DNA from 3 places in the Klebsiella sp. RIT-PI-d genome. Region 2 is predicted to be linked to each of the others. Evidence: predicted binding sites of a transcription regulator. Region 2 holds the regulator's gene; each other region holds the start of a gene.
The links. Region 2 encodes PurR, which represses purine synthesis genes. Its sites were predicted from a motif close to CANGCAAACGTTTGCNTG; they were not measured.
Positions count from the first base shown of each region.

Region 1: a site for PurR is predicted at 1,205-1,222, ahead of purL (phosphoribosylformylglycinamidine synthase). Genes of this name have one in related genera too.
Region 3: a site for PurR is predicted at 2,559-2,576, ahead of purT (formate-dependent phosphoribosylglycinamide formyltransferase). Genes of this name have one in related genera too.

Region 1 is NZ_LGIT01000009.1:2,233,597-2,240,422, forward strand. Features, by position in the region: gene purL (phosphoribosylformylglycinamidine synthase) at 1-1,128, opposite strand, end outside; gene mltF (membrane-bound lytic murein transglycosylase MltF) at 1,387-2,928, shown strand; gene tadA (tRNA adenosine(34) deaminase TadA) at 2,925-3,428, opposite strand; gene yfhb (phosphatidylglycerophosphatase C) at 3,489-4,124, opposite strand; gene murQ (N-acetylmuramic acid 6-phosphate etherase) at 4,256-5,152, opposite strand; gene AC791_RS16755 (MurR/RpiR family transcriptional regulator) at 5,261-6,109, shown strand; gene AC791_RS16760 (YfhL family 4Fe-4S dicluster ferredoxin) at 6,166-6,426, shown strand; gene acpS (holo-ACP synthase) at 6,423-6,803, opposite strand; gene pdxJ (pyridoxine 5'-phosphate synthase) at 6,803-6,826, opposite strand, start outside.
Region 2 is NZ_LGIT01000009.1:1,300,494-1,307,319, forward strand. Features, by position in the region: gene AC791_RS12510 (alkene reductase) at 1-520, shown strand, start outside; gene gloA (lactoylglutathione lyase) at 611-1,018, shown strand; gene rnt (ribonuclease T) at 1,124-1,771, shown strand; gene AC791_RS12525 (Grx4 family monothiol glutaredoxin) at 1,818-2,165, opposite strand; gene AC791_RS12530 (C40 family peptidase) at 2,510-3,307, shown strand; gene sodB (superoxide dismutase [Fe]) at 3,428-4,009, shown strand; gene AC791_RS20380 (YnhF family membrane protein) at 4,202-4,291, opposite strand; gene purR (HTH-type transcriptional repressor PurR) at 4,588-5,613, shown strand; gene punR (DNA-binding transcriptional activator PunR) at 5,615-6,544, opposite strand; gene punC (purine nucleoside transporter PunC) at 6,656-6,826, shown strand, end outside.
Region 3 is NZ_LGIT01000009.1:1,505,153-1,511,978, forward strand. Features, by position in the region: gene ptrB (oligopeptidase B) at 1-902, opposite strand, end outside; gene AC791_RS13510 (tellurite resistance TerB family protein) at 990-1,649, opposite strand; gene yebF (protein YebF) at 1,744-2,103, opposite strand; gene AC791_RS13520 (YebG family protein) at 2,184-2,471, opposite strand; gene purT (formate-dependent phosphoribosylglycinamide formyltransferase) at 2,613-3,791, shown strand; gene kdgA (bifunctional 4-hydroxy-2-oxoglutarate aldolase/2-dehydro-3-deoxy-phosphogluconate aldolase) at 3,854-4,495, opposite strand; gene edd (phosphogluconate dehydratase) at 4,535-6,346, opposite strand; gene zwf (glucose-6-phosphate dehydrogenase) at 6,568-6,826, opposite strand, start outside.

The DNA of each region.
Region 1 (6,826 bases), 930 kb from region 2:
AAATGCCGCGCCGCCCAGCGGGCCGTCGGTCATGATGTCCAGCGCGGTAACGATGCGATCGGGTTTACCGAAATCTTCTTCCCACGGCTGTTCAAAGCCAGGAATACGCAGGTTGGAAACCGAAAAACCCACCAGCCCGGCTTTGGGTTTAGCACCGCGCCCGGTGGCACCTTCGTCGCGGATCTCGCCGCCGGAGCCGGTTGCCGCTCCCGGCCACGGTGAAATTGCCGTCGGGTGGTTGTGCGTTTCGACCTTCATCAGGATATGCGCAGCTTCCTGATGAAAATCATAGCGCCCGTTTTTATGGTCGGCGAAGAAGCGCCCCACGTCGGAACCCTCCATGACGGCCGCATTATCTTTATACGCTGATAAGACGTGATCCGGCGTTTGCTCAAAGGTATTTTTGATCATCTTAAACAGCGACTTCTGCTGCTGCTGGCCGTCAATGATCCAGTCAGCATTAAAGATTTTATGCCGACAGTGCTCAGAGTTCGCCTGCGCAAACATGTATAACTCAATGTCGTTCGGATTACGGCCCAGACGGGTAAAGGCATCCTGAAGATAATCAATTTCATCATCCGCCAGCGCCAGCCCGAGGCGCTGGTTCGCATCGCTCAGCGCCTGCCGCCCTTTCCCCAGCAGATCAACCGAAGTCACCGGCGTCGGCTGATGATGGGCAAACAGGGCTTCTGCTTCATCCTGCGAAGTGAATACCGTTTCCATCATGCGATCGTGTAATTCTGCGGCGACAGCCTGCCACTGCTCAGCAGTAAGAGTCGAAGCTTCAACGTAATACGCCACGCCGCGCTCAAGGCGGTTAACCTGTTGCAGGCCGCAGTTATGCGCGATATCAGTGGCTTTAGAAGACCAGGGAGAGATGGTGCCAGGACGTGGCGTAACCAGCAGCAATTTTCCTGAAGGGGTATGACTATTAAGGTGTGGGCCGTAGGTCAGCAGACGTTCAAGCTGGGCGTGTTCTTCCGCACTCAGCGGCGCGCTTAGATCGGCAAAATGGATATACTCAGCGTAAAGGGTGCTTACCGGCAGGTTGGACGCCTGAAAGCGCGCCAGCAATTTATTCATTCGGAATGCCGACAGGGCAGGCGAACCACGCAGAATTTCCATCATAAGTCTCTCGTCTTCTCAGTTTTCAGTGTGCGCAATGGGGGGAAAACGGGCGTCATTATAAAGAATTGTGCGCCGCGACGAAACCGTTTGCGTCGAAATTAAATGCCTTTCTGGTTTTAACATTCAGTGTGGCACACAACCTGAAAAAGTTGCCAGACGACGTATTGTTAAGCAAAATGCCGCTCCTTCTGAAACATTCGCTCACATTCCATGAGCTGTAGATCATCGGACTCAGGAACGGCGAAGAGAACTAACTGTTTGAAAAAAATAAAAATTATTTATCCACTGGCCGCAGCGTCTGTTATATTATTTTTATTCGCTCTGCTGACCGTGCTTGTGTGGCAAAGTCTGCCAGAGAACCGGCTGGCGGCCATCCGGGCGCGCGGTGAACTGCGTATTAGCACCATTACGTCGCCAATGACCTATATCAATATTAATGGCAAGGTCGAAGGTTTCGATTATGAACTGGCGCAGCAGTTTGCCGATCAACTTGGCGTACGCCTGAAAGTGACGATCAGGCCAACAATTGATCAGCTGTTTGACGATCTGGATAACGGCAACGCCGATCTCCTGGCGGCCGGTCTGGTATGGAACAGCGAACGGGCGAAGCATTATCAGCCTGGCCCCCCCTACTCTTCCGTTTCTCAGCAGCTGGTTTACCGTATGGGCAGCTATCGTCCCCGCTCGCTGGAGTCTATTGGCGCGCACCAGCTGACGATAGCGCCGGGCCATGCGGTGATTAACGATCTGCGTGAACTTAAGGCTAAAAAATTTCCGGATCTTAACTGGACGGTTGATCATCAACGAAACAGCCGGACGCTAATGGAAGATGTTGTCGCAGGGCGAGTTGACTACACTATTACGGATTCGGGTGCCATCAGTCTGTTTCAGCGGGTGCACCCGGAACTGGCGGTCGCGCTGGACGTCACCGATGAACAACCGGTTACCTGGTTTAGCGTGCAGGATGAAGACAAAACGCTGTCAGAAGCCATGCAGGTCTTCTTTGATAAGCAAACTGCGGAAGGAACTATTGCTCGCCTGGAAGAGAAGTATCTTGGGCACGGTCGGGATTTTGACTATGTTGATACCCGCTCATTTTTACGCGCTGTTGACAGTACGCTCCCGGACTTCCAGCCGCTGTTTGAGAAATACGCAGACACAATCGACTGGCGGTTACTGGCGGCTATTGCCTATCAGGAATCGCACTGGGACCCGCAGGCCACCTCGTCTACCGGCGTGCGCGGCATGATGATGTTGACCCGCAATACCGCGCAAAGTCTGGGTTTAAGCGACAGGACCGACGCCGAGCAAAGCATCAGCGGCGGAATGCGCTATCTGCGTGAGCTGATCGGCAAAGTACCGGACACCGTGCCTGAAAACGAACGTATCTGGTTTGCACTGGCAGCCTATAATATGGGCTATGCGCATATGCTGGACGTCAGGGCACTCACGGCAAAGCAAAACGGCAATCCTGATAGCTGGGCCGACGTAAAGCAGCGTTTACCACTACTCAGTCAGAAACCCGTGTACGGCAGTCTGACCTACGGCTACGCGCGCGGGCATGAAGCGTACGCGTTTGTCGAAAACATCCGTAAATATCAAATCAGCCTGGTCGGTTATTTAATCGAGAAAGAGCGAATGATGGAAAAAACACTTCAGCTTTCACGCGCCTATCCTGCTGTATCGCCCGAGACGCTGGAACAGGAATCGCCCTCCGTCGTGCCGTTTATCTCCATGCTGGATAGCGGATACGGCACGCATTCAAAGGCCCCGGTGCTGGCTGATGGCCCTCGCCGCTAGCGTGGGTCTTTTTCTGCCTGTCTGAGGGCTTTTTTAACCTGACGACGGTGGCGAAAAAACTCGCTGAGTAAGGTCGCGCACGTGTCCTTTAACACGCCTTCAGTAAATTCCACCCGATGATTCATGCCGGGATGATGCAGAATATCAATTAACGATCCGGCCGCCCCGGTTTTGGCATCGCGCGCACCAAAGACCAGCTGCCCGATGCGGCTGTGAACCATTGCGCCGGCGCACATTACGCACGGCTCCAGGGTAACGTAAAGCGTGGTGTCAATAAGCCGGTAGTTTTGCAGCACCAGCCCGCCCTGCCGCAGGGCCATGATCTCCGCATGCGCCGTGGGATCGTGACGCCCTATCGGCCGGTTCCAGCCTTCGCCAATAACGCGATTCTCATGTACCAGCACCGCTCCCACCGGCACTTCACCCTCATCCCAGGCGCGTTGAGCCAGCGTCAGCGCGTGGCGCATCCAGTGTTCGTGATTCAGTTCATGGTCGGACAAAGCAGGCACTCCAGCGATAAAAGCGGGGGCGCATTATACACAGCGGCTCTCCTTTAAACATCATTCGAGTTGCTGAAGCGTTCCTGACGGCGTGACACGCCAGCGATGCTGGCAGAAGTAAAGCAGCGGGTTATCCTGTTTACTGTCGCTGTAGCCGCTGTGCAGACGCAGCGGTGTACCAATACGACGTTCCAGCTGAGCCACCTTTTCATGGCCCAGACAGCGCATCGTCAATACCCATCCGCCATTGTGCCGACGGATCTGACTGGCAATAAGATTAACTTTGGGCAGCCAGGGCGTATCAACATAAACCTGCTCTACCAGCGGCTGCGGCGAGCCGGTAATTAACCAGACGTCGGCATCCGTACTGGTCAAATATTCGGTCAGCTGCTCATGTACAACCGGAAAAGCAGTCACATGCTGACGAAACCAGGCAACAAACTGGCTTTCAAGCCGTTTCAGATGCGCTTCACTGTGACCAAATGTACATCCCCATAACAGCAGACTCATTGGCCAACGCGCAGCGCGGCCTTTGATCAGCAGCGCAATGCCGATAACCGGAAGTAAAGGCAGGACAAGCAGCGCATTTAAAGGCTGTTGACGTAGCAGATAGCGCAGGAAACTGCCGAACATATCCTGCTGATGCAGCGTTCCATCAAGATCAAAAAAGACGACGCGACGCTCGTGAGTTGCCAAACCTTACTCCTCTGAATCGTTAAGCTTCCATTAGCTGGCGATACGCTACCAGGCGATAAATACCTTAATTAGCCTAACAGATAGATCCTGATTTTTCCGGTTCCGGCGGTCACAAGTTCCTGATGCAGGCGTTAATCGTCTGCCAGCGCCGCGCGCAGGAAACCGTGATGCTGCTTAAGTCGGGTACTGGCCGTCACCGCATCCAGCCCGGTAAGCACCATCAGAATGGCCGGTTTGACTTCATAATCAGTCTGACCGAGCACCTGCTCTGCCTGCTCACGCCCGATGCCGGTCGCTTCTGTTACCATTCGGCAGGCGCGATCGATAAGCTTGATGTTGGTTGCCTTCATATCGACCATCAGATTCTGGTACACCTTACCGAACTTAACCATCGCCCCGGTTGAGATCATATTAAGCACCATCTTTTGTGCGGTGCCTGATTTCAGGCGTGTAGAGCCGGTGAGCGCTTCCGGGCCAACCAGCGGGGAAATAGCAATGTCTGCTTCGCTGGCAATCGGCGAAGCCGGGTTACACGAGAGGGCAACGGTGGTGCATCCAACGGCTTTAGCATAGCGCAGGCCGCCGATCACGTAAGGCGTACGTCCGGAGGCCGCTATGCCCACCACAACATCCTGAGCCGCAAGATGTAACGCCTGTAAGTCTTCTTCACCCAGATGCGGATTATCTTCTGCGCCTTCGACCGCTTTCAGCAGCGCGCCCGGCCCGCCGGCAATCAGCCCGACGACCAGACCGTGCGGGACGCCGAACGTGGGCGGGCATTCAGAGGCATCCAGCACCCCCAGACGTCCGCTGGTCCCTGCCCCCATATAGATGATGCGCCCGCCAGCCTGAAGCGCCGCCGCCGCCGCATCAACCGCTTTAGCCACGTCGTCCAGCACCGCCGCAACGGCGGGCGCGACCTGCGCATCTTCATAATTGAGTAAGTTAACCATTTCACGCGTAGAGACGTCGTCCAGCCCCATCGTGCGGGCATTACGGGTTTCAGAAAGCAGTGAACCAAGATTCATTTTGTCGCTCCAGAATTTTTAATTCATAATATAACGGCTATATTGGAATATATTATTCATCCAGGCGAGTCTTTTTTCACCCTGATTGTCGTACCGGCGGGAGATGTTATGAACTGTTTGAACCGTATCCGTCAGCGCTATCCGGCACTGGCCCAAAGCGATAAAAAGCTGGCGGATTTTTTACTCTCACGCCCCAATGAAGCTATTCATTTAAGTTCACAGCAGCTTGCGCATGAGGCAGGCGTCAGCCAGTCAAGTGTAGTAAAGTTCGCACAAAAACTGGGTTTTAAGGGGTTCCCGGCGCTGAAACTGGCGATCGGTGAAGCATTAATCAGCCTTCCCCAGCCGCCCTCTGTGCCGGTACATAACCATATTCGCGGGGACGATCCCCTGCTTCTGGTCGGCGAAAAGCTGATTGCGGAAAAACTGGCGGCAATGCACGCCTCACTCGATATCAATAGCGAAGAGAAGCTTCTGGAAAGTGTGCAGATGCTGCGCGGGGCGAGGCGGATAATCTTGACCGGCATTGGTGCATCCGGGCTGGTGGCGAGAAATTTTGGCTGGAAGCTAATGAAAATCGGCCTTAACGCCATTATTGAACTGGATATGCATGCGTTACTGGCAGGAGTGCAGGCGATGGCCCCCGATGATCTGCTGTTTGCTATCTCTTACAGCGGCGAACGGCGTGAAATCTGCCTTGCGGCTGAAGAGGCCCACCGGGTCGGTGCCCGGGTATTTGCGCTTACCGGATTTACGATCAATACGTTGCAGCAGCGCGCCTCCCACAGTCTTTATACTATCGCAGAAGAACAGGCCAGCCGTAGCGCTGCCATCTCCTCAACCAGCGCCCAGATGCTGCTAACCGATCTGCTGTTTATGGCGCTGATCCAGCAGGATCTGGAGCATGCGCCGGATCATATCCGCCAGAGTGAAGCGCTGGTGAAAAAACTGGTCTGAACAAAATATCGGCGTATAATGCCCGCCCTGTTTGTGTTGTTTCTGAGAATTTCCTGATGGCGCTGTTGATTACCAAAAAATGCATTAATTGCGATATGTGCGAACCCGAGTGCCCTAACGAGGCGATTTCAATGGGTGACAGCCTGTATGTTATTAACAGCGACCGTTGTACCGAGTGCGTCGGGCACTATGAGACGCCGACCTGCCAGAAAGTGTGCCCGATCCCCAACACCATACTCCACGATCCGCTCCATGCGGAGAGTGAAGAACAGCTATGGGATAAGTTTGTTCTGCTGCATCATGCGGATAAAATCTAACGCTCAATAATGACCGTTGCGCAGGCGTAATGACGCTCGTCTGCCAGCGTTACGTGCGTTGATGTGACGCCCATGTTTTCCGCCAGCCGCTGCGCCTCACCCCATAACCGCAAACGCGGTTTTCCCAGTTCGTCGTTGTAGACTTCAAACTGATTGAACGCCAGACCGTTACGAATACCGGTGCCAAACGCCTTGGCAGCGGCTTCCTTGACCGCAAAGCGCTTGGCCAGAAAACGCACCGGCTGATGGTGCGCTTCCCAGATGGCCCATTCGTTATCGCTCAATACCCGGCGCGCCAGCCGATCGCCGCTGCGCGCGATGACGGCTTCAATGCGGGCAATTTCTACAATATCCGTCCCCAGGCCAAGAATGGCCATCAGCGGCGAGCATCCTGCATCAG
Region 2 (6,826 bases):
CTCCCCTTCTTCTAACCATCGTACCGACCAGTACGGCGGCAGCGTAGAAAATCGCGCTCGTCTGGTGCTGGACGTCGTTGATGCCGTCAGTAAAGAGTGGAGTGCCGATCGCATTGGTATTCGCGTGTCGCCGGTCGGGACGTTCCAGAATACAGATAACGGTCCAAACGAAGAAGAAGATGCCCTTTATCTGATTGAAGAGCTGAACAAGCGCGGTATTGCTTACCTGCACATGTCGGAGCCGGACTGGGCTGGCGGCGAGCCTTACACTGAGTCGTTCCGCCAGAAAGTGCGTGAACGTTTCGACGGCGCTATTGTCGGTGCTGGCGCGTATACGCCGGAGAAAGCAGAAACGCTGATCGCTAAAGGTTTGATTGACGCAGTGGCCTTTGGCCGTGACTACATTGCTAACCCGGATCTGGTCGAGCGTCTGGCACGTAAAGCTGAGTTGAACCCGCAGCGTCCGGAAAGCTTCTACGGCGGCGGCGCTGAAGGTTATACGGATTACCCCTCATTATAATCATCATTGATAGCGGCGAGGTTCCGCCGCTATACTAAAACAGCGTTTCTGTTTGAAATGAAAAGATAAACAACTTACTGAGAGGATGAGATGCGCTTACTTCACACCATGCTGCGTGTTGGCGACCTGCAACGATCTATCAATTTTTATACCAATGTACTGGGTATGTCGCTGCTGCGGACCAGTGAAAATCCGGAGTATAAATACTCCCTCGCCTTCGTCGGCTACGGCCCGGAAAGTGACGAAGCTGTCATTGAACTGACCTATAACTGGGGTACCGATCATTATGATTTGGGTAACGCCTATGGTCACATTGCGCTGAGTGTTGATGACGCTGCTGAAGCCTGCGAAAAAATTCGCCAAAGCGGCGGTAACGTGACGCGTGAGGCCGGCCCGGTCAAAGGTGGCACCACGGTTATCGCTTTTGTTGAAGATCCGGATGGTTATAAAATCGAACTGATTGAAGCAAAAGACGCAGGTAAAGGTCTCGGCGATTAATCACCGGTGGGCCTGTTCTGGCCCGCCCTTTTCTACTGGCGCTTACTGCAACTGTGGGTAAAATTTGCCATAATACGCGCTACGTTGTTTTACGAAGAGATACTGATGTCCGATAACGCTCAACTGACTGGTCTGTGCGACCGTTTTCGTGGTTTTTACCCTGTTGTCATAGATGTCGAAACGGCTGGATTTAACGCCAAAACCGATGCACTCCTTGAAGTCGCTGCTATTACCCTGAAAATGGATGAACACGGTTGGCTGATGCCGGATACCACGCTGCATTTTCACGTTGAGCCTTTCGAAGGGGCAAATTTACAGCCTGAAGCGCTGGCCTTTAACGGGATCGATCCAACCAATCCGCTGCGGGGTGCCGTCAGTGAACATGACGCATTACACGCTATTTTTAAAGCGGTGCGTAAAGGCATTAAGGATCGGGGATGTAACCGGGCAATTATGGTCGCGCACAATGCGACGTTTGATCATGGCTTTATGATGGCGGCAGCAGAGCGATCCTCTCTGAAGCGTAACCCGTTTCATCCTTTCGTCACGTTTGATACCGCTGCCCTGAGCGGGCTGGCGCTGGGGCAAACCGTGTTGTCTAAAGCCTGTGCTGCGGCAGGTCTTGATTTCGACAGCACTCAGGCTCACTCGGCCCTGTACGATACGGAACAAACTGCGCTGCTGTTTTGCGAAATTGTCAACCGCTGGAAACGTCTCGGCGGCTGGCCGCTGCCCGTTCCCGACGAAGCATAGCCATAAAAAAAGCGACGTGACGTCGCTTTTTAATCAGACATTACGCTTACTGCGCGTCAGTCCCCTCGGCAGGGTACTTAGCCGCAGTCTCTTTAATCAGCGACTGAAGCTCACCACGCTGGTACATCTCAATAATAATGTCACAGCCGCCAACCAGTTCACCATCGACCCACAGCTGCGGGAAAGTTGGCCAGTTTGCATATTGCGGTAATTCGGCGCGGATGTCCGGATTCTGCAGGATGTCGACATAGGCAAAACGCTCGCCGCAGGCAGAGAGTGCCTGAACCGCCTGAGCAGAGAAGCCGCAGCTTGGTAACTTAGGTGATCCTTTCATATACAGCAGGATCGGGTTTTCAGCGATTTGACGCTGGATTTTTTCAATTGTCGTCGTCATTGTCATGCTTCCTTAACTTCTTTTACGGCAGTAGTCTGTCATTGTAGCGTTTCAGGCCCCATACCGAAAATAACATTTTATTCACGCGCTATTATTGTATCGTCTTACGCCGGAAGATATGTAATTAATGCCGTTATGGTATTCATTGCATAAATCAATTGCACAAATAATGCGCTTGCGTCATGTTAACTGATGCTTTTTTTTGCACTCGATAGCAAATTGCTATTTTACATGCAAAAAGACTATTAACTTCCAGCCTTTTTATGCATTAGAATCATCAGGCTTTTTTGTTATCATCACCCGCAGGCATATCCTCATGCCTGCCCGAATCAGGGGAATGCTCAGTGGCGCGGATAAACAAAGTCTCGATCACGCTCTGTGCTTTACTGTTAACATCGCTTACTTTTTCACCGCTTGCCCAGGCCTCTGAACAAACGAGAGCGTCGGCCACAGAAAAAACGCATTTTGCAAAAGCGTCGGGCAAAAAGAATAAAAGTAAGAAGACCAGCAAGACAGCCAGTAAAACCGCTACCAAAGCCAGTAAAAACACCGCTAAAACGAAAAATAAAACCACCCTCACTGCCAGTAAATCTCAGCGCAATAGTACTAAAAACAGCAAAATTGCGGCCGTAAAACTGGCAGATAAAAAATGCCTCACGCGCAAAGGTTACAAGAATAAATGCCTCAATGCCTCAGCCAAACCGCTGGCGTTGAGTGATGTCCATAAGGTCCGTATGCAAAAAGCACAAAAAACGGCCATGTCAAAGTTAATGAATCAGATCGGCAAACCGTATCACTGGGGCGGTTCCTCGCCGCGCACCGGCTTCGATTGCAGCGGTCTGGTTTATTATGCCTACAAAGATTTAGTCAAAATCCCTATCCCGCGGACGGCTAACGAGATGTACCATCTGCGTGATGCCGCACCGATTGAGCGCAGAAGTCTCGAAAGCGGCGATCTGGTGTTCTTCCGCACTCAGGGCAGAGGCACCGCCGACCACGTTGGCGTATATGTCGGGAACGGTAAATTTATTCAGTCACCGCGCAGCGGTCAGGATATCCAGATATCATCATTGAGCGAAGATTACTGGGTGCGTCACTATGTGGGGGCACGCCGGGTGATGACAGCTAAAACGATCCGCTGATTATCCTTTTAGGGCACATGCAGCCTAAGAACGCCTCTTCTGCCTGTGCCTTTATTTTGTTAATATATCCATGCTTATCATGTGGATATTGAGTTATCAAAATAAAAAAGGAGTATTGCAATGTCGTTTGAATTACCTGCATTACCGTATGCAAAAGACGCGCTGGAACCGCACATTTCTGCCCAGACCCTCACTTATCATCACGGCAAACATCATCAGGCCTACGTAACAAATCTGAATAACCTCATCAAAGATACGCAGTGGGAAAACCAGTCGCTTGAGGACATTATTCGCGGCTCGGAAGGCGCTATTTTTAACAATGCGGCTCAGGTATGGAACCACACCTTTTACTGGCACTGCCTGGCTCCTGACGCTGGCGGCGAACCAGGCAGCGATCTCGCCGCAGCCCTTAGCCAGTCGTTCGGCAGCGTAGACGACTTTAAAAAGCAGTTTACCGATGCGGCAATCAAGAATTTTGGTTCTGGCTGGACATGGCTGGTACAAAAATCTGACGGCAGCCTGGCGATTGTATCCACCTCTAACGCCGGCACACCGCTGACCACCTCCGACAAACCGCTATTAACGGTCGATGTCTGGGAACATGCTTATTACATTGACTATCGTAATGCCCGCCCGGGTTATCTGGAGCATTTCTGGGCGCTGGTGAACTGGTCATTCGTGGCTGACAACCTGGCAGCCTGAGTTAACACACAGAGGGCTTGCGCCCTCTGTGTTACCCGTTAGCGGCTAATGCAGGTCTCATATGCTGGCTGGCGCGGCGAAAAAAGCGACATCATTGAAAAAATAAAAGTAAGCCACAAGCAAAACAGTTTTACTATCAGCACAATAAGCTGGTACGGAGCACGAGGGAGAGAAAATACTCCGCCGGAGCAATCAGTGCAGGACAGCAACCAGAGCACTTGCGACAATCAGACTCAGGACAATGATCGTGGTGACCAGGGAAAACTTAAGATCGGTACTCATCGATTTTTACTCCTTGTTATAACCTTGTGAAATGTGAGCTTGTCCATTTTTACACACCTTGCGGCGAAAATCTTGCAGGATTTAAAGTGAGACACATTTTTCTCTTTCACTTTTCTTCAGAATCGGCCAAAATTCCACGCTTAATTATAAGCGTACCAGTCATTACCCCTCACCTGACGTAATGTGTCATTTCCCGGCGCAAAGCAATGACGACGAAATTGCAACAGGGGTGTGTAAAGGCAAACGTTTACCCTCCTATTTGCAGGCGTTCAGGCCAGGGTCCGGAGTAAGATTTAATGGCAACAATTAAAGATGTCGCGAGACGCGCAAACGTTTCCACTACCACTGTATCTCACGTTATCAACAAGACGCGTTTTGTTGCTGAAGATACGCGTAATGCGGTGTGGGCGGCAATTAAAGAACTTCACTACTCTCCGAGCGCCGTTGCCAGGAGCCTCAAGGTAAATCATACCAAGTCCATTGGCCTTCTGGCGACCAGCAGCGAAGCCGCCTATTTTGCTGAAATTATTGAAGCGGTTGAAAAAAGCTGTTTTCAGAAAGGCTACACACTGATCCTTGGCAATGCCTGGAACGACATAGAAAAGCAAGGCGCCTACCTTTCAATGATGGCGCAGAAGCGTGTCGATGGCCTGCTGGTGATGTGCTCTGAGTATCCTGAGCCGCTATTGAAAATGCTGGAAGAATACCGTCATATACCGATGGTGGTAATGGACTGGGGCGAATCCAAAGCTGATTTTACCGACTCGGTGATCGACAATGCCTTCGAAGGGGGTTACATGGCCGGGCGGTATTTACTTGAGCGTGGACATCGTGACATCGGTATTATTCCGGGCGCGCTCGAGCGCAATACCGGCGCAGGTCGACTGGCCGGTTTTATGAAAGCAATGGAAGAAACTCAGGTTAATGTTCCACCGCAGTGGATCGTGCAGGGTGATTTTGAGCCTGAGTCAGGTTATCAGGCGATGCAAAAAATTCTTAATCAATCCCCTCGCCCGACAGCCGTTTTCTGCGGCGGTGATATCATGGCGATGGGTGCGCTCTGCGCTGCCGATGAAATGGGTTTGCGCGTACCGCAGGATATCTCCCTGATTGGCTATGACAATGTGCGCAACGCCCGTTTCTTTACACCGGCGCTGACAACCATTCATCAGCCTAAAGACTCGCTCGGAGAGGAAGCGTTCAATACCCTGCTGGATCGCATTGTGAATAAGCGCGTCGAATCAAAATCAATTGAGGTTCATCCTCAACTCATTGAACGTCGATCGGTTGCTGACGGTCCCTATCTTGACTATCGCCGCTAAGTTAACAAGCGGGGTCCGTTTCCTGCGGGTCCCGCAGCCACTCTTTATTCAGTGTTTCACTGTCGCCCAGATACGCCAGCAGCCATTCCAGCGCGGGTGAAATATCACTCTGCTGCCAGGTTAAACAACATGCCGCATCAGGAAAAGGATTTTCCAGATCCAGCTCCACCCACTCCCCGGAATCCAGCCACGGGCGGGCAGAATGTGAGGGGATCATTGCCGCGCAGAGCCCTGCCGAGATGCAGGTAGCCGAAGACTCCCAGTCAGGCACGACCACCCTTTTTTGATTGTCCAGCAGCCACGTCGTACGTTTAGGCAGCGATCGCGAGGTGTCTTCGCGTACCAGCGACGGCCAGTTGCGCAATTCATCATCGCTTAAAGGCCCGATATTAAGCGCCAGAGGATGGTGGCGCGCCACAACGCAGCTCCAGCTCAGCATGCCCATATCGCGAAAGGCATAGCGTCCTCCGACCGGAATAGCCTGCGTTGCGCCAATCGCCAGTTCAACGCGGCCGTCCGCCAGCGCATCCCAGACACCGTTAAAAACTTCCTGAAAAACGATCAGTTCGACATCCGGGAAATGGCGATAGAAATCGACAATCATCTGGCGAGTGCGTTCAGGTCTGACAATGTTATCGACGGCGATAGGCAGTTGACTGCGCCAGCCGTTGGCAATTTGCTGACACTGCTGGCGGGTGATCAGCATTTTTTTGATAACAGAACGCCCTTCTTTCAAAAACCAGCTTCCTGCCGGCGTTAATTCTACGTCCCGGTGCCGACGTTCAAACAGCGGGACAGCCAGCCACTCTTCCATCTGGCGGACTGTATAGCTGACAGCAGAAGGCACGCGGTGCAACTCCTGTGCCGCCGCGCTAAAGCTACCGTTGCGCGCTACCGCATCTATGACTTCAAGAGAATATTCTGACCACATTTTTTGCCTTCAATTTTTTTGATGTCAATTCGCAAATATTAGCGTTTCACAACCTGGAATGCACTGCCTACACTCATGTTCCTGTCATCTGCAATTATAAAGAGAAGTGTTATGCAACCTGGAAAAGGGTTTTTGGTGTGGCTTGGCGGACTCAGCGTGCTGGGTTTTTTAGCCACCGATATGTATTTACCCGCCTTTGCGGCAATTCAGCAGGATCTTAATACGCCTGCCGCAGCGGTGAGCGCCAGTTTAAGTGTATTCCTCGCGGGGTTTGCCCTTGGC
Region 3 (6,826 bases), 200 kb from region 2:
CGTACGCGACTGCGGTAAAGACCGAAGTTTTTGCCATCACGATTAGAGCGGATGTAGAACTTATGCTGATAGTGATCAAGGCTATATTCATGATCTTTACGACGGGCTAAAAATGGCATTGGCTGGGCGTCTGCCAGGGAAGCATCCAACAGCAACATTTCGCTGGTCGTCGCACTGGAAAGCGCGATCAGGACAAAATGCTGTGAGGTGGTTTTATGCAATCCTACGTAAAAGGTTTCATCATGCTCTTCGTAGATCAGCTCATCTGATGCCGACGAGGTGCCCACCATGTGCCGCCAGACCTGATAAGGCAGTAGCGTCACCGGATGCTTACGTACGTAGTAAAGCGTTTGAGAGTCGTTGCCCCAGACAAAATCAGGAGAGATGTTATCCAGCAGCTCCGGATACCAGTTACCCGTTTGCAGATTGCGCAGCCGCAGGCCATATTGACGCCGTGATAGATAATCTTCCGCCAGCGCCATAATCGTGTTATCGGGAGACACCGCCATTCCGCCAAGCGTATAAAACTCGCTGTGTGCGGCACGTTTGTTGGCGTCGAGCAGAAGTTCCCAGTCATCCCATTCCGCCAGCAGCACCGACTGACGCTGATAAATGGCATATTCACAGCCGGGTTCATAAATATGCCGATAGCGGTAACCGTTTTTTGTCCACGGGGCAGAAACTTCCCGCTGCGGGATGCGCGCCACAATTTCCTCCAGGATACGATCCTGTAAGACCTGCTGCGTCGCCATAATCCGATGACCGTAACGGTTTTCATCCTGAAGATAACCAAGCACGTCAGGATCGGAACGGTCGTCATCGCGCAGCCAATAGTAATTATCGGTGCGCGTGTCGCCGTGTAGGGTCATGGTATGTGGAATACGTTTGGCTTTCGGTGGCATAGATCGGTTCTTTTGCTTTTTCACATCCTATAAGGTTGGCAAAAGACGCCAGCGATGCAAGCGAAACGCAGGGACTTTCCGCACGAATTACTCAGGAAGCGCCTGTTTTTGCTGTTTAAGATCCTGCTCGACACCCTCGCGGACCTCCTGCGGAATGTTGAGCGCATCGCCGAGGGCCGTAAGATAGCTGCGCTCCATAAAGTGATCGACATCGATAGCGGCACAGCTGAGAAAGTAGAGTTCCAGCGCTTCTTCTTCATTGGCCACATCACGTGCCAGCCGCTGCGGATCGAGAGGTTGTTCAATGGCCTGAGCGACCAGCGCTCTGCCCTGCTCCTCGACACCCGATTCACGCAGCTGCGCCTCAATGGCCGCCCGCTCGCTGTCGTCAATATGACCGTCACTTTTGGCCGCAAAAACCAGCGCCAGAATCAGTCGCTCGGTTCGTTTATCAAGCGGCGTTGTCTGCGTACCGTAATGGGGTTCGTCCCGATGCGCCTCGCGAATTTTATCTTTGTATTTATTCCATAATACCGTGCCAGCAACGGCACCGCCGCCCATTAACAACGCGCCGGTTCCGTATTTGCTTAGCAACTTGCGTGAGGATTTATTTGCCACCAGTAAACCGGCCAGGCCACCAAGCGCACCGGGGCCGAGCAGCTTGCTAAGCCCCTGTTCGCCAGATGCAGAAGAAGAAACGCCTTTTTGCGCCAGAAGTGATTGAAGCTGATTGAGCCAGTTTGCCATACATACCCCCTCCGTTTAGCTGCGATATATTCAGCGTAAGCGAAGGGACGTAAGAAAGTGTCAAGGCGACAAAAGGTGCGAAAATTACTGTCGGTTATCGGCTCTGATAGCTGGCAGTGCCTCCTGCACAGTCGACCTGCACCAGATAATGCAGATCCGCGCTTTTACCCCGTACCGTAAGAGGCACCTTCCACTGGCCTTCGGCGCCCGTTACTTCTTTACTGTCGACCCATACAACGGGATCTGCCTGGCCGATTTTCTGACGATCGTCAGCCCAGCGCACGATACGATTTTGCTGGTAGTCGCGTTTAACACTGGCTGCAATTCCGCTGGCGTCCAGCTTTTCGCAGTTCGGAAATTTAACCGTCTTAGGATGCGGATCGTGACTTACCGCCTGTACTGATGCGCTACCCGCTAATAGCAGAAGGCATAAAAGCGCTCCACGTTTATGCATTATTTTCTCCTTAAGACCCCATCATTACGCAGGGATTGAAGAAAAAGCATGGTACAAAACGGCAGGAGCGCAAGTGGCTGTCAGGCAGCTTTTGTCCGTTTAGCCGACGCTTCATCTGCCACGGCTTTTGGCGCGGGAAGCTTCCCGGCTTTAAGCAGGGTACCCAGCACATCTTTTTGTTCGGCAAGCCACATAGCCATGACTTCACGCTGCTCGTCTTCCAGCGTTACCGGCGACTGGCTTAACCAATTACCCAACACTTCCGCCAGATCGAGCATTTTGTCATACGCATCGGCGTCCTTCTTGCTGGCAAAAGACATTTTTTCCTCACCTTCACGGATCACAACGTATTTAACTTCAACCGCCATTTTGCAGCCCCATATCACTGTAATTTTATACAGTATATCACCCGTTTTTTAAAGAATCAATCCGTGAAATAAAGACCAACGAAGACAGACGCAAACGTTTTCGTTTATACTGCCGACAGGTCAGTTTAAGGAAACAGAGTGATGATTTTATTAGGTACTGCGCTGCGCCCGGCAGCAACCCGCATCATGCTATTAGGGTCTGGTGAATTAGGTAAAGAGGTCGCCATTGAGTGCCAGCGTCTGGGGCTTGAGGTCATTGCCGTCGATCGCTATGCCAATGCACCCGCCATGCATGTGGCGCACCGCGCACACGTCATTAATATGCTTGATGGTCAGGCACTGAAGGAGCTGGTAGACGCAGAAAAACCGGATTATATCGTGCCGGAGATAGAAGCTATCGCCACCGACATGCTGATTGCGCTGGAGCAGGCCGGACAAAAAGTCGTTCCCTGCGCCCGTGCCGCGCAACTGACAATGAACCGCGAGGGTATTCGTCGACTGGCGGCAGAAACCCTTTCGCTTCCGACGTCGACCTACCGCTTTGCCGATAGCCAGGCCGATTTTCAGCAGGCGGTAGGCGAAATTGGACTGCCCTGCATCGTTAAGCCGGTTATGAGTTCGTCCGGTAAAGGGCAGAGTTTTATCCGCAGTGCAGAACAACTTAGTAAAGCCTGGGACTATGCCCAACAGGGCGGGCGAGCAGGCGCCGGACGCGTCATTGTCGAAGGCGTCGTGGCGTTTGATTTTGAAATTACCCTGCTGACCGTGAGCGCTGTCGATGGCGTTCATTTCTGTGCGCCGGTGGGCCATCGACAGGAAGATGGCGATTATCGTGAATCATGGCAGCCTCAGCACATGAGCGCTCTGGCGCTGGAACGTGCTCAGGCAATAGCCCGCGAAATAGTACTGGCGTTAGGCGGCTTCGGTTTGTTTGGCGTGGAGTTGTTCGTGTGTGGCGATGAGGTCATTTTCAGCGAAGTGTCGCCGCGCCCGCATGACACCGGAATGGTAACGCTCATTTCTCAGGATCTATCAGAGTTTGCTCTACATGTCCGCGCATTTTTAGGCCTGCCGGTAGGGGGAATTCGACAGTATGGCCCGGCCGCATCGGCAGTGATTTTGCCGCAGCTTACCAGTCAGAATATTACCTACAGTCATGTCGAGACAGCGTGCGGCGCAGGTTTGCAGCTGCGTTTATTTGCGAAACCAGAAATTGACGGATCACGTCGTCTGGGCGTGACGCTTGCCACTGGCGACAGCGTTGACGAGGCTGTTGCTCGTGCAAAATCGGCGGCTGCACAGGTCAAGGTACAGGGATAAAAAAACGGGCCTGTCGGCCCGTGTTTACCGTGCCCGTCCGTCACCGGCGGGCATTTAACAACTTACTGTTTTGCGCCTTCAACAGCTTCACGCGCCAGGGTGGTAATGCGATCATAGTCGCCTGCTTCCAGCGCGTCAGCCGGAACCAGCCACGAGCCGCCGATACATAGCACGCTTTTCAGTGCCAGATAATCGCGATAGTTAGCCGGAGAGATGCCGCCGGTCGGGCAAAAACGAACCTGAGAGAATGGACCTGCAATAGCCTGCAGCGCTTTGGTTCCGCCGTTGGCTTCCGCCGGGAAGAATTTAAATTCTTTCAGGCCGTAGTCCATACCCAGCATCAGTTCAGATACGGTGCTGATGCCCGGGATCAGCGGAATAGTGCCTTCGGTTGCCGCTTTGAGCAGCGGCTCAGTCAGCCCCGGGCTGATGGCAAACTGCGCGCCCGCTTCAGTCACTTCCGCCAGTTGCTGCGCGTTCAGAACGGTACCCGCACCGATAATCGCGTCCGGAACTTCTTTAGCAATGGCGCGAATCGCATCCATCGCGCACGGGGTACGCAGAGTGACTTCGAGTACGCGAACGCCGCCTGCGACCAGCGCTTTCGCCATCGGCACGGCATGTTCGAGTTTGTTGACAACGATAACCGGTACGACCGGTCCGGTGGTCAGGATTGCTTCTGCACTTGTTTTCCAGTTTTTCATCAGAGTTTTTTCTCTCGCCAGATCTACAAATTTGTCATCTTAAAAAGTGATGCAGGTTGCGCCCTGCTCAGCACCGGAGAGTTTTTCACGCAGTGCTCCAAACAGTTCACGCCCCGTTCCCACACGCATTGCGCTCAGGTCAGGAATATGCGGCTGTCGGGCAGCAAGTTCCTTTTCATCCACCAGTAGCGTTAGCTCGCCCGTCTGTCCGTTCACGCGGATCATGTCGCCATCACACACTTTAGCCAGTAATCCGCCGTCGTAAGCTTCCGGGGTAACATGAATGGCTGAAGGGACTTTACCCGATGCGCCAGAAAGCCGTCCATCGGTGACCAGCGCGATTTTGAAACGGCGGTCCAATAATACACCAAGCGGCGGCATAAGTTTATGTAATTCTGGCATTCCGTTCGCTTTAGGCCCCTGATGGCGAACCACAACAACGCAATCTTTATCCAGAAGACCCGCTTCAAAAGCCGGCAGCACGTCATGTTGACTTTCAAACACCACTGCTGGTGCTTCAATAATCTGGTTCTCAACCGGAACGGCGGAGGTTTTCATGACGGCACGCCCAAGATTACCGCTGAGTACTTTCGTGCCGCCGTGGGGGGAAAATGGCTTATCAATGGTGGCAATAATGCTGCTATCGAGCGATGCCTCAGCCCCTTCGCGCCACTCCAGATTGCCCTCATTCAGCCATGGCTCCAGGGTATAACGGGAAAGTCCAAACCCTGCTACGGTATTCACATCTTCATGCAGCAGACCGCCTTTGAGCAATTCGCGCACCAGTACCGGTACGCCACCCGCTGCCTGGAAGTGATTAATATCTGCCGGACCGTTCGGATAAAGACGCGCCATCAGCGGCACAATCGCCGAAAGATCGGTGAAGTCATCCCAGTTAATCAGGATCCCGGCGGCGCGTGCCATCGCAACAAGATGCATGGTGTGGTTGGTTGAGCCACCGGTCGCCAACAGCGCCACTATGCCGTTGACCACCACTTTTTCATCGATCATCTTGCCAAGCGGCATCCATTCAGTGCCGTTGCTGGTCAGGCGCGTAACCTGGCGGGCAGCGGCTGATGTTAATGCCTCGCGCAGCGGTGCGTCGGGTTGAATAAAAGAGGAGCCGGGCAACTGCATTCCCATGAACTCAATCACCATCTGATTGGTGTTAGCCGTGCCGTAAAAGGTACAGGTGCCGGGTGCATGATAGGAGGCTGCTTCTGATTCCAGCAACGCCATGCGATCCACTTTGCCCTCGGCATACAGCTGACGAATTCTGACCTTTTCTTTATTCGGCAGGCCGCTGGCCATCGGGCCTGACGGAATGAACACCGAGGGCAGATGACCAAAAGACAGGGCAGCCATCGCCAGACCGGGTACGATTTTGTCGCATACGCCGAGCCATAACGCGCCGTCGAACATATTATGTGACAGGCCGACTGCGGCAGACATCGCGATGATCTCCCGGCTGAGCAAGGAAAGCTCCATCCCGTCCTGCCCCTGCGTGACACCATCGCACATTGCCGGAACGCCGCCTGCGACCTGGCCGACTGCGTTGGCCTGATGCAATGCTTTACGGATAATCTCCGGGTAATGTTCATAGGGCTGATGTGCGGAAAGCATATCGTTATAGGAGGTGATGATCGCAATGTTATTGCGCAGCATGCTTTTTAAGGATGCTTTGTCGTCCGGCTGGCAGGCGGCAAAACCGTGTGCCAGGTTACCGCAGGCAAGCGTTGAGCGCTGAACGGTACTGCTCCTGGCTGCCTCAATACGCGTGAGGTAGGCAGAACGGGTCTCGCGGGAACGTTCAACGATGCGTTTTGTTACCCGTAACAAATCAGGATTCATAAAAGCTCCTTAACATTTTTATCTTGTCAGCTACGTTACGAGGCAGATTCTCAGCCTGTTGCGATGAGTAAATCGGCAGGATTAGCGCAGCCCAGAGGTAAATCACTGCGGGTAGTGTAATAAAAAAAGCCCTGCGGGGAAATCCACGCAGGGCGTAAATGGTCGAAAATAACGCGACAAACTGTGTTAGATCATGTTACCGGTAAAATAACCTTAAGGGGTTATTCAAACTCATTCCATGAGCGACCGTCGCGGGTGATCATTGCCACTGAGGCCACGGGTCCCCAGGTACCTGCCTGATAGGGTTTCGGTGCATCCTGATCGGTGGCCCAGGCCTCGGTAATGGAGTCAACCCATTTCCACGCTTCTTCCACTTCATCACGACGGACAAAAAGAGCCTGAATGCCACGCATTGTCTCCAGCAACAGGCGCTCATAGGCATCGGCCAGATGTGTCTCGTTGAAGGTTTCGGAATAGCTC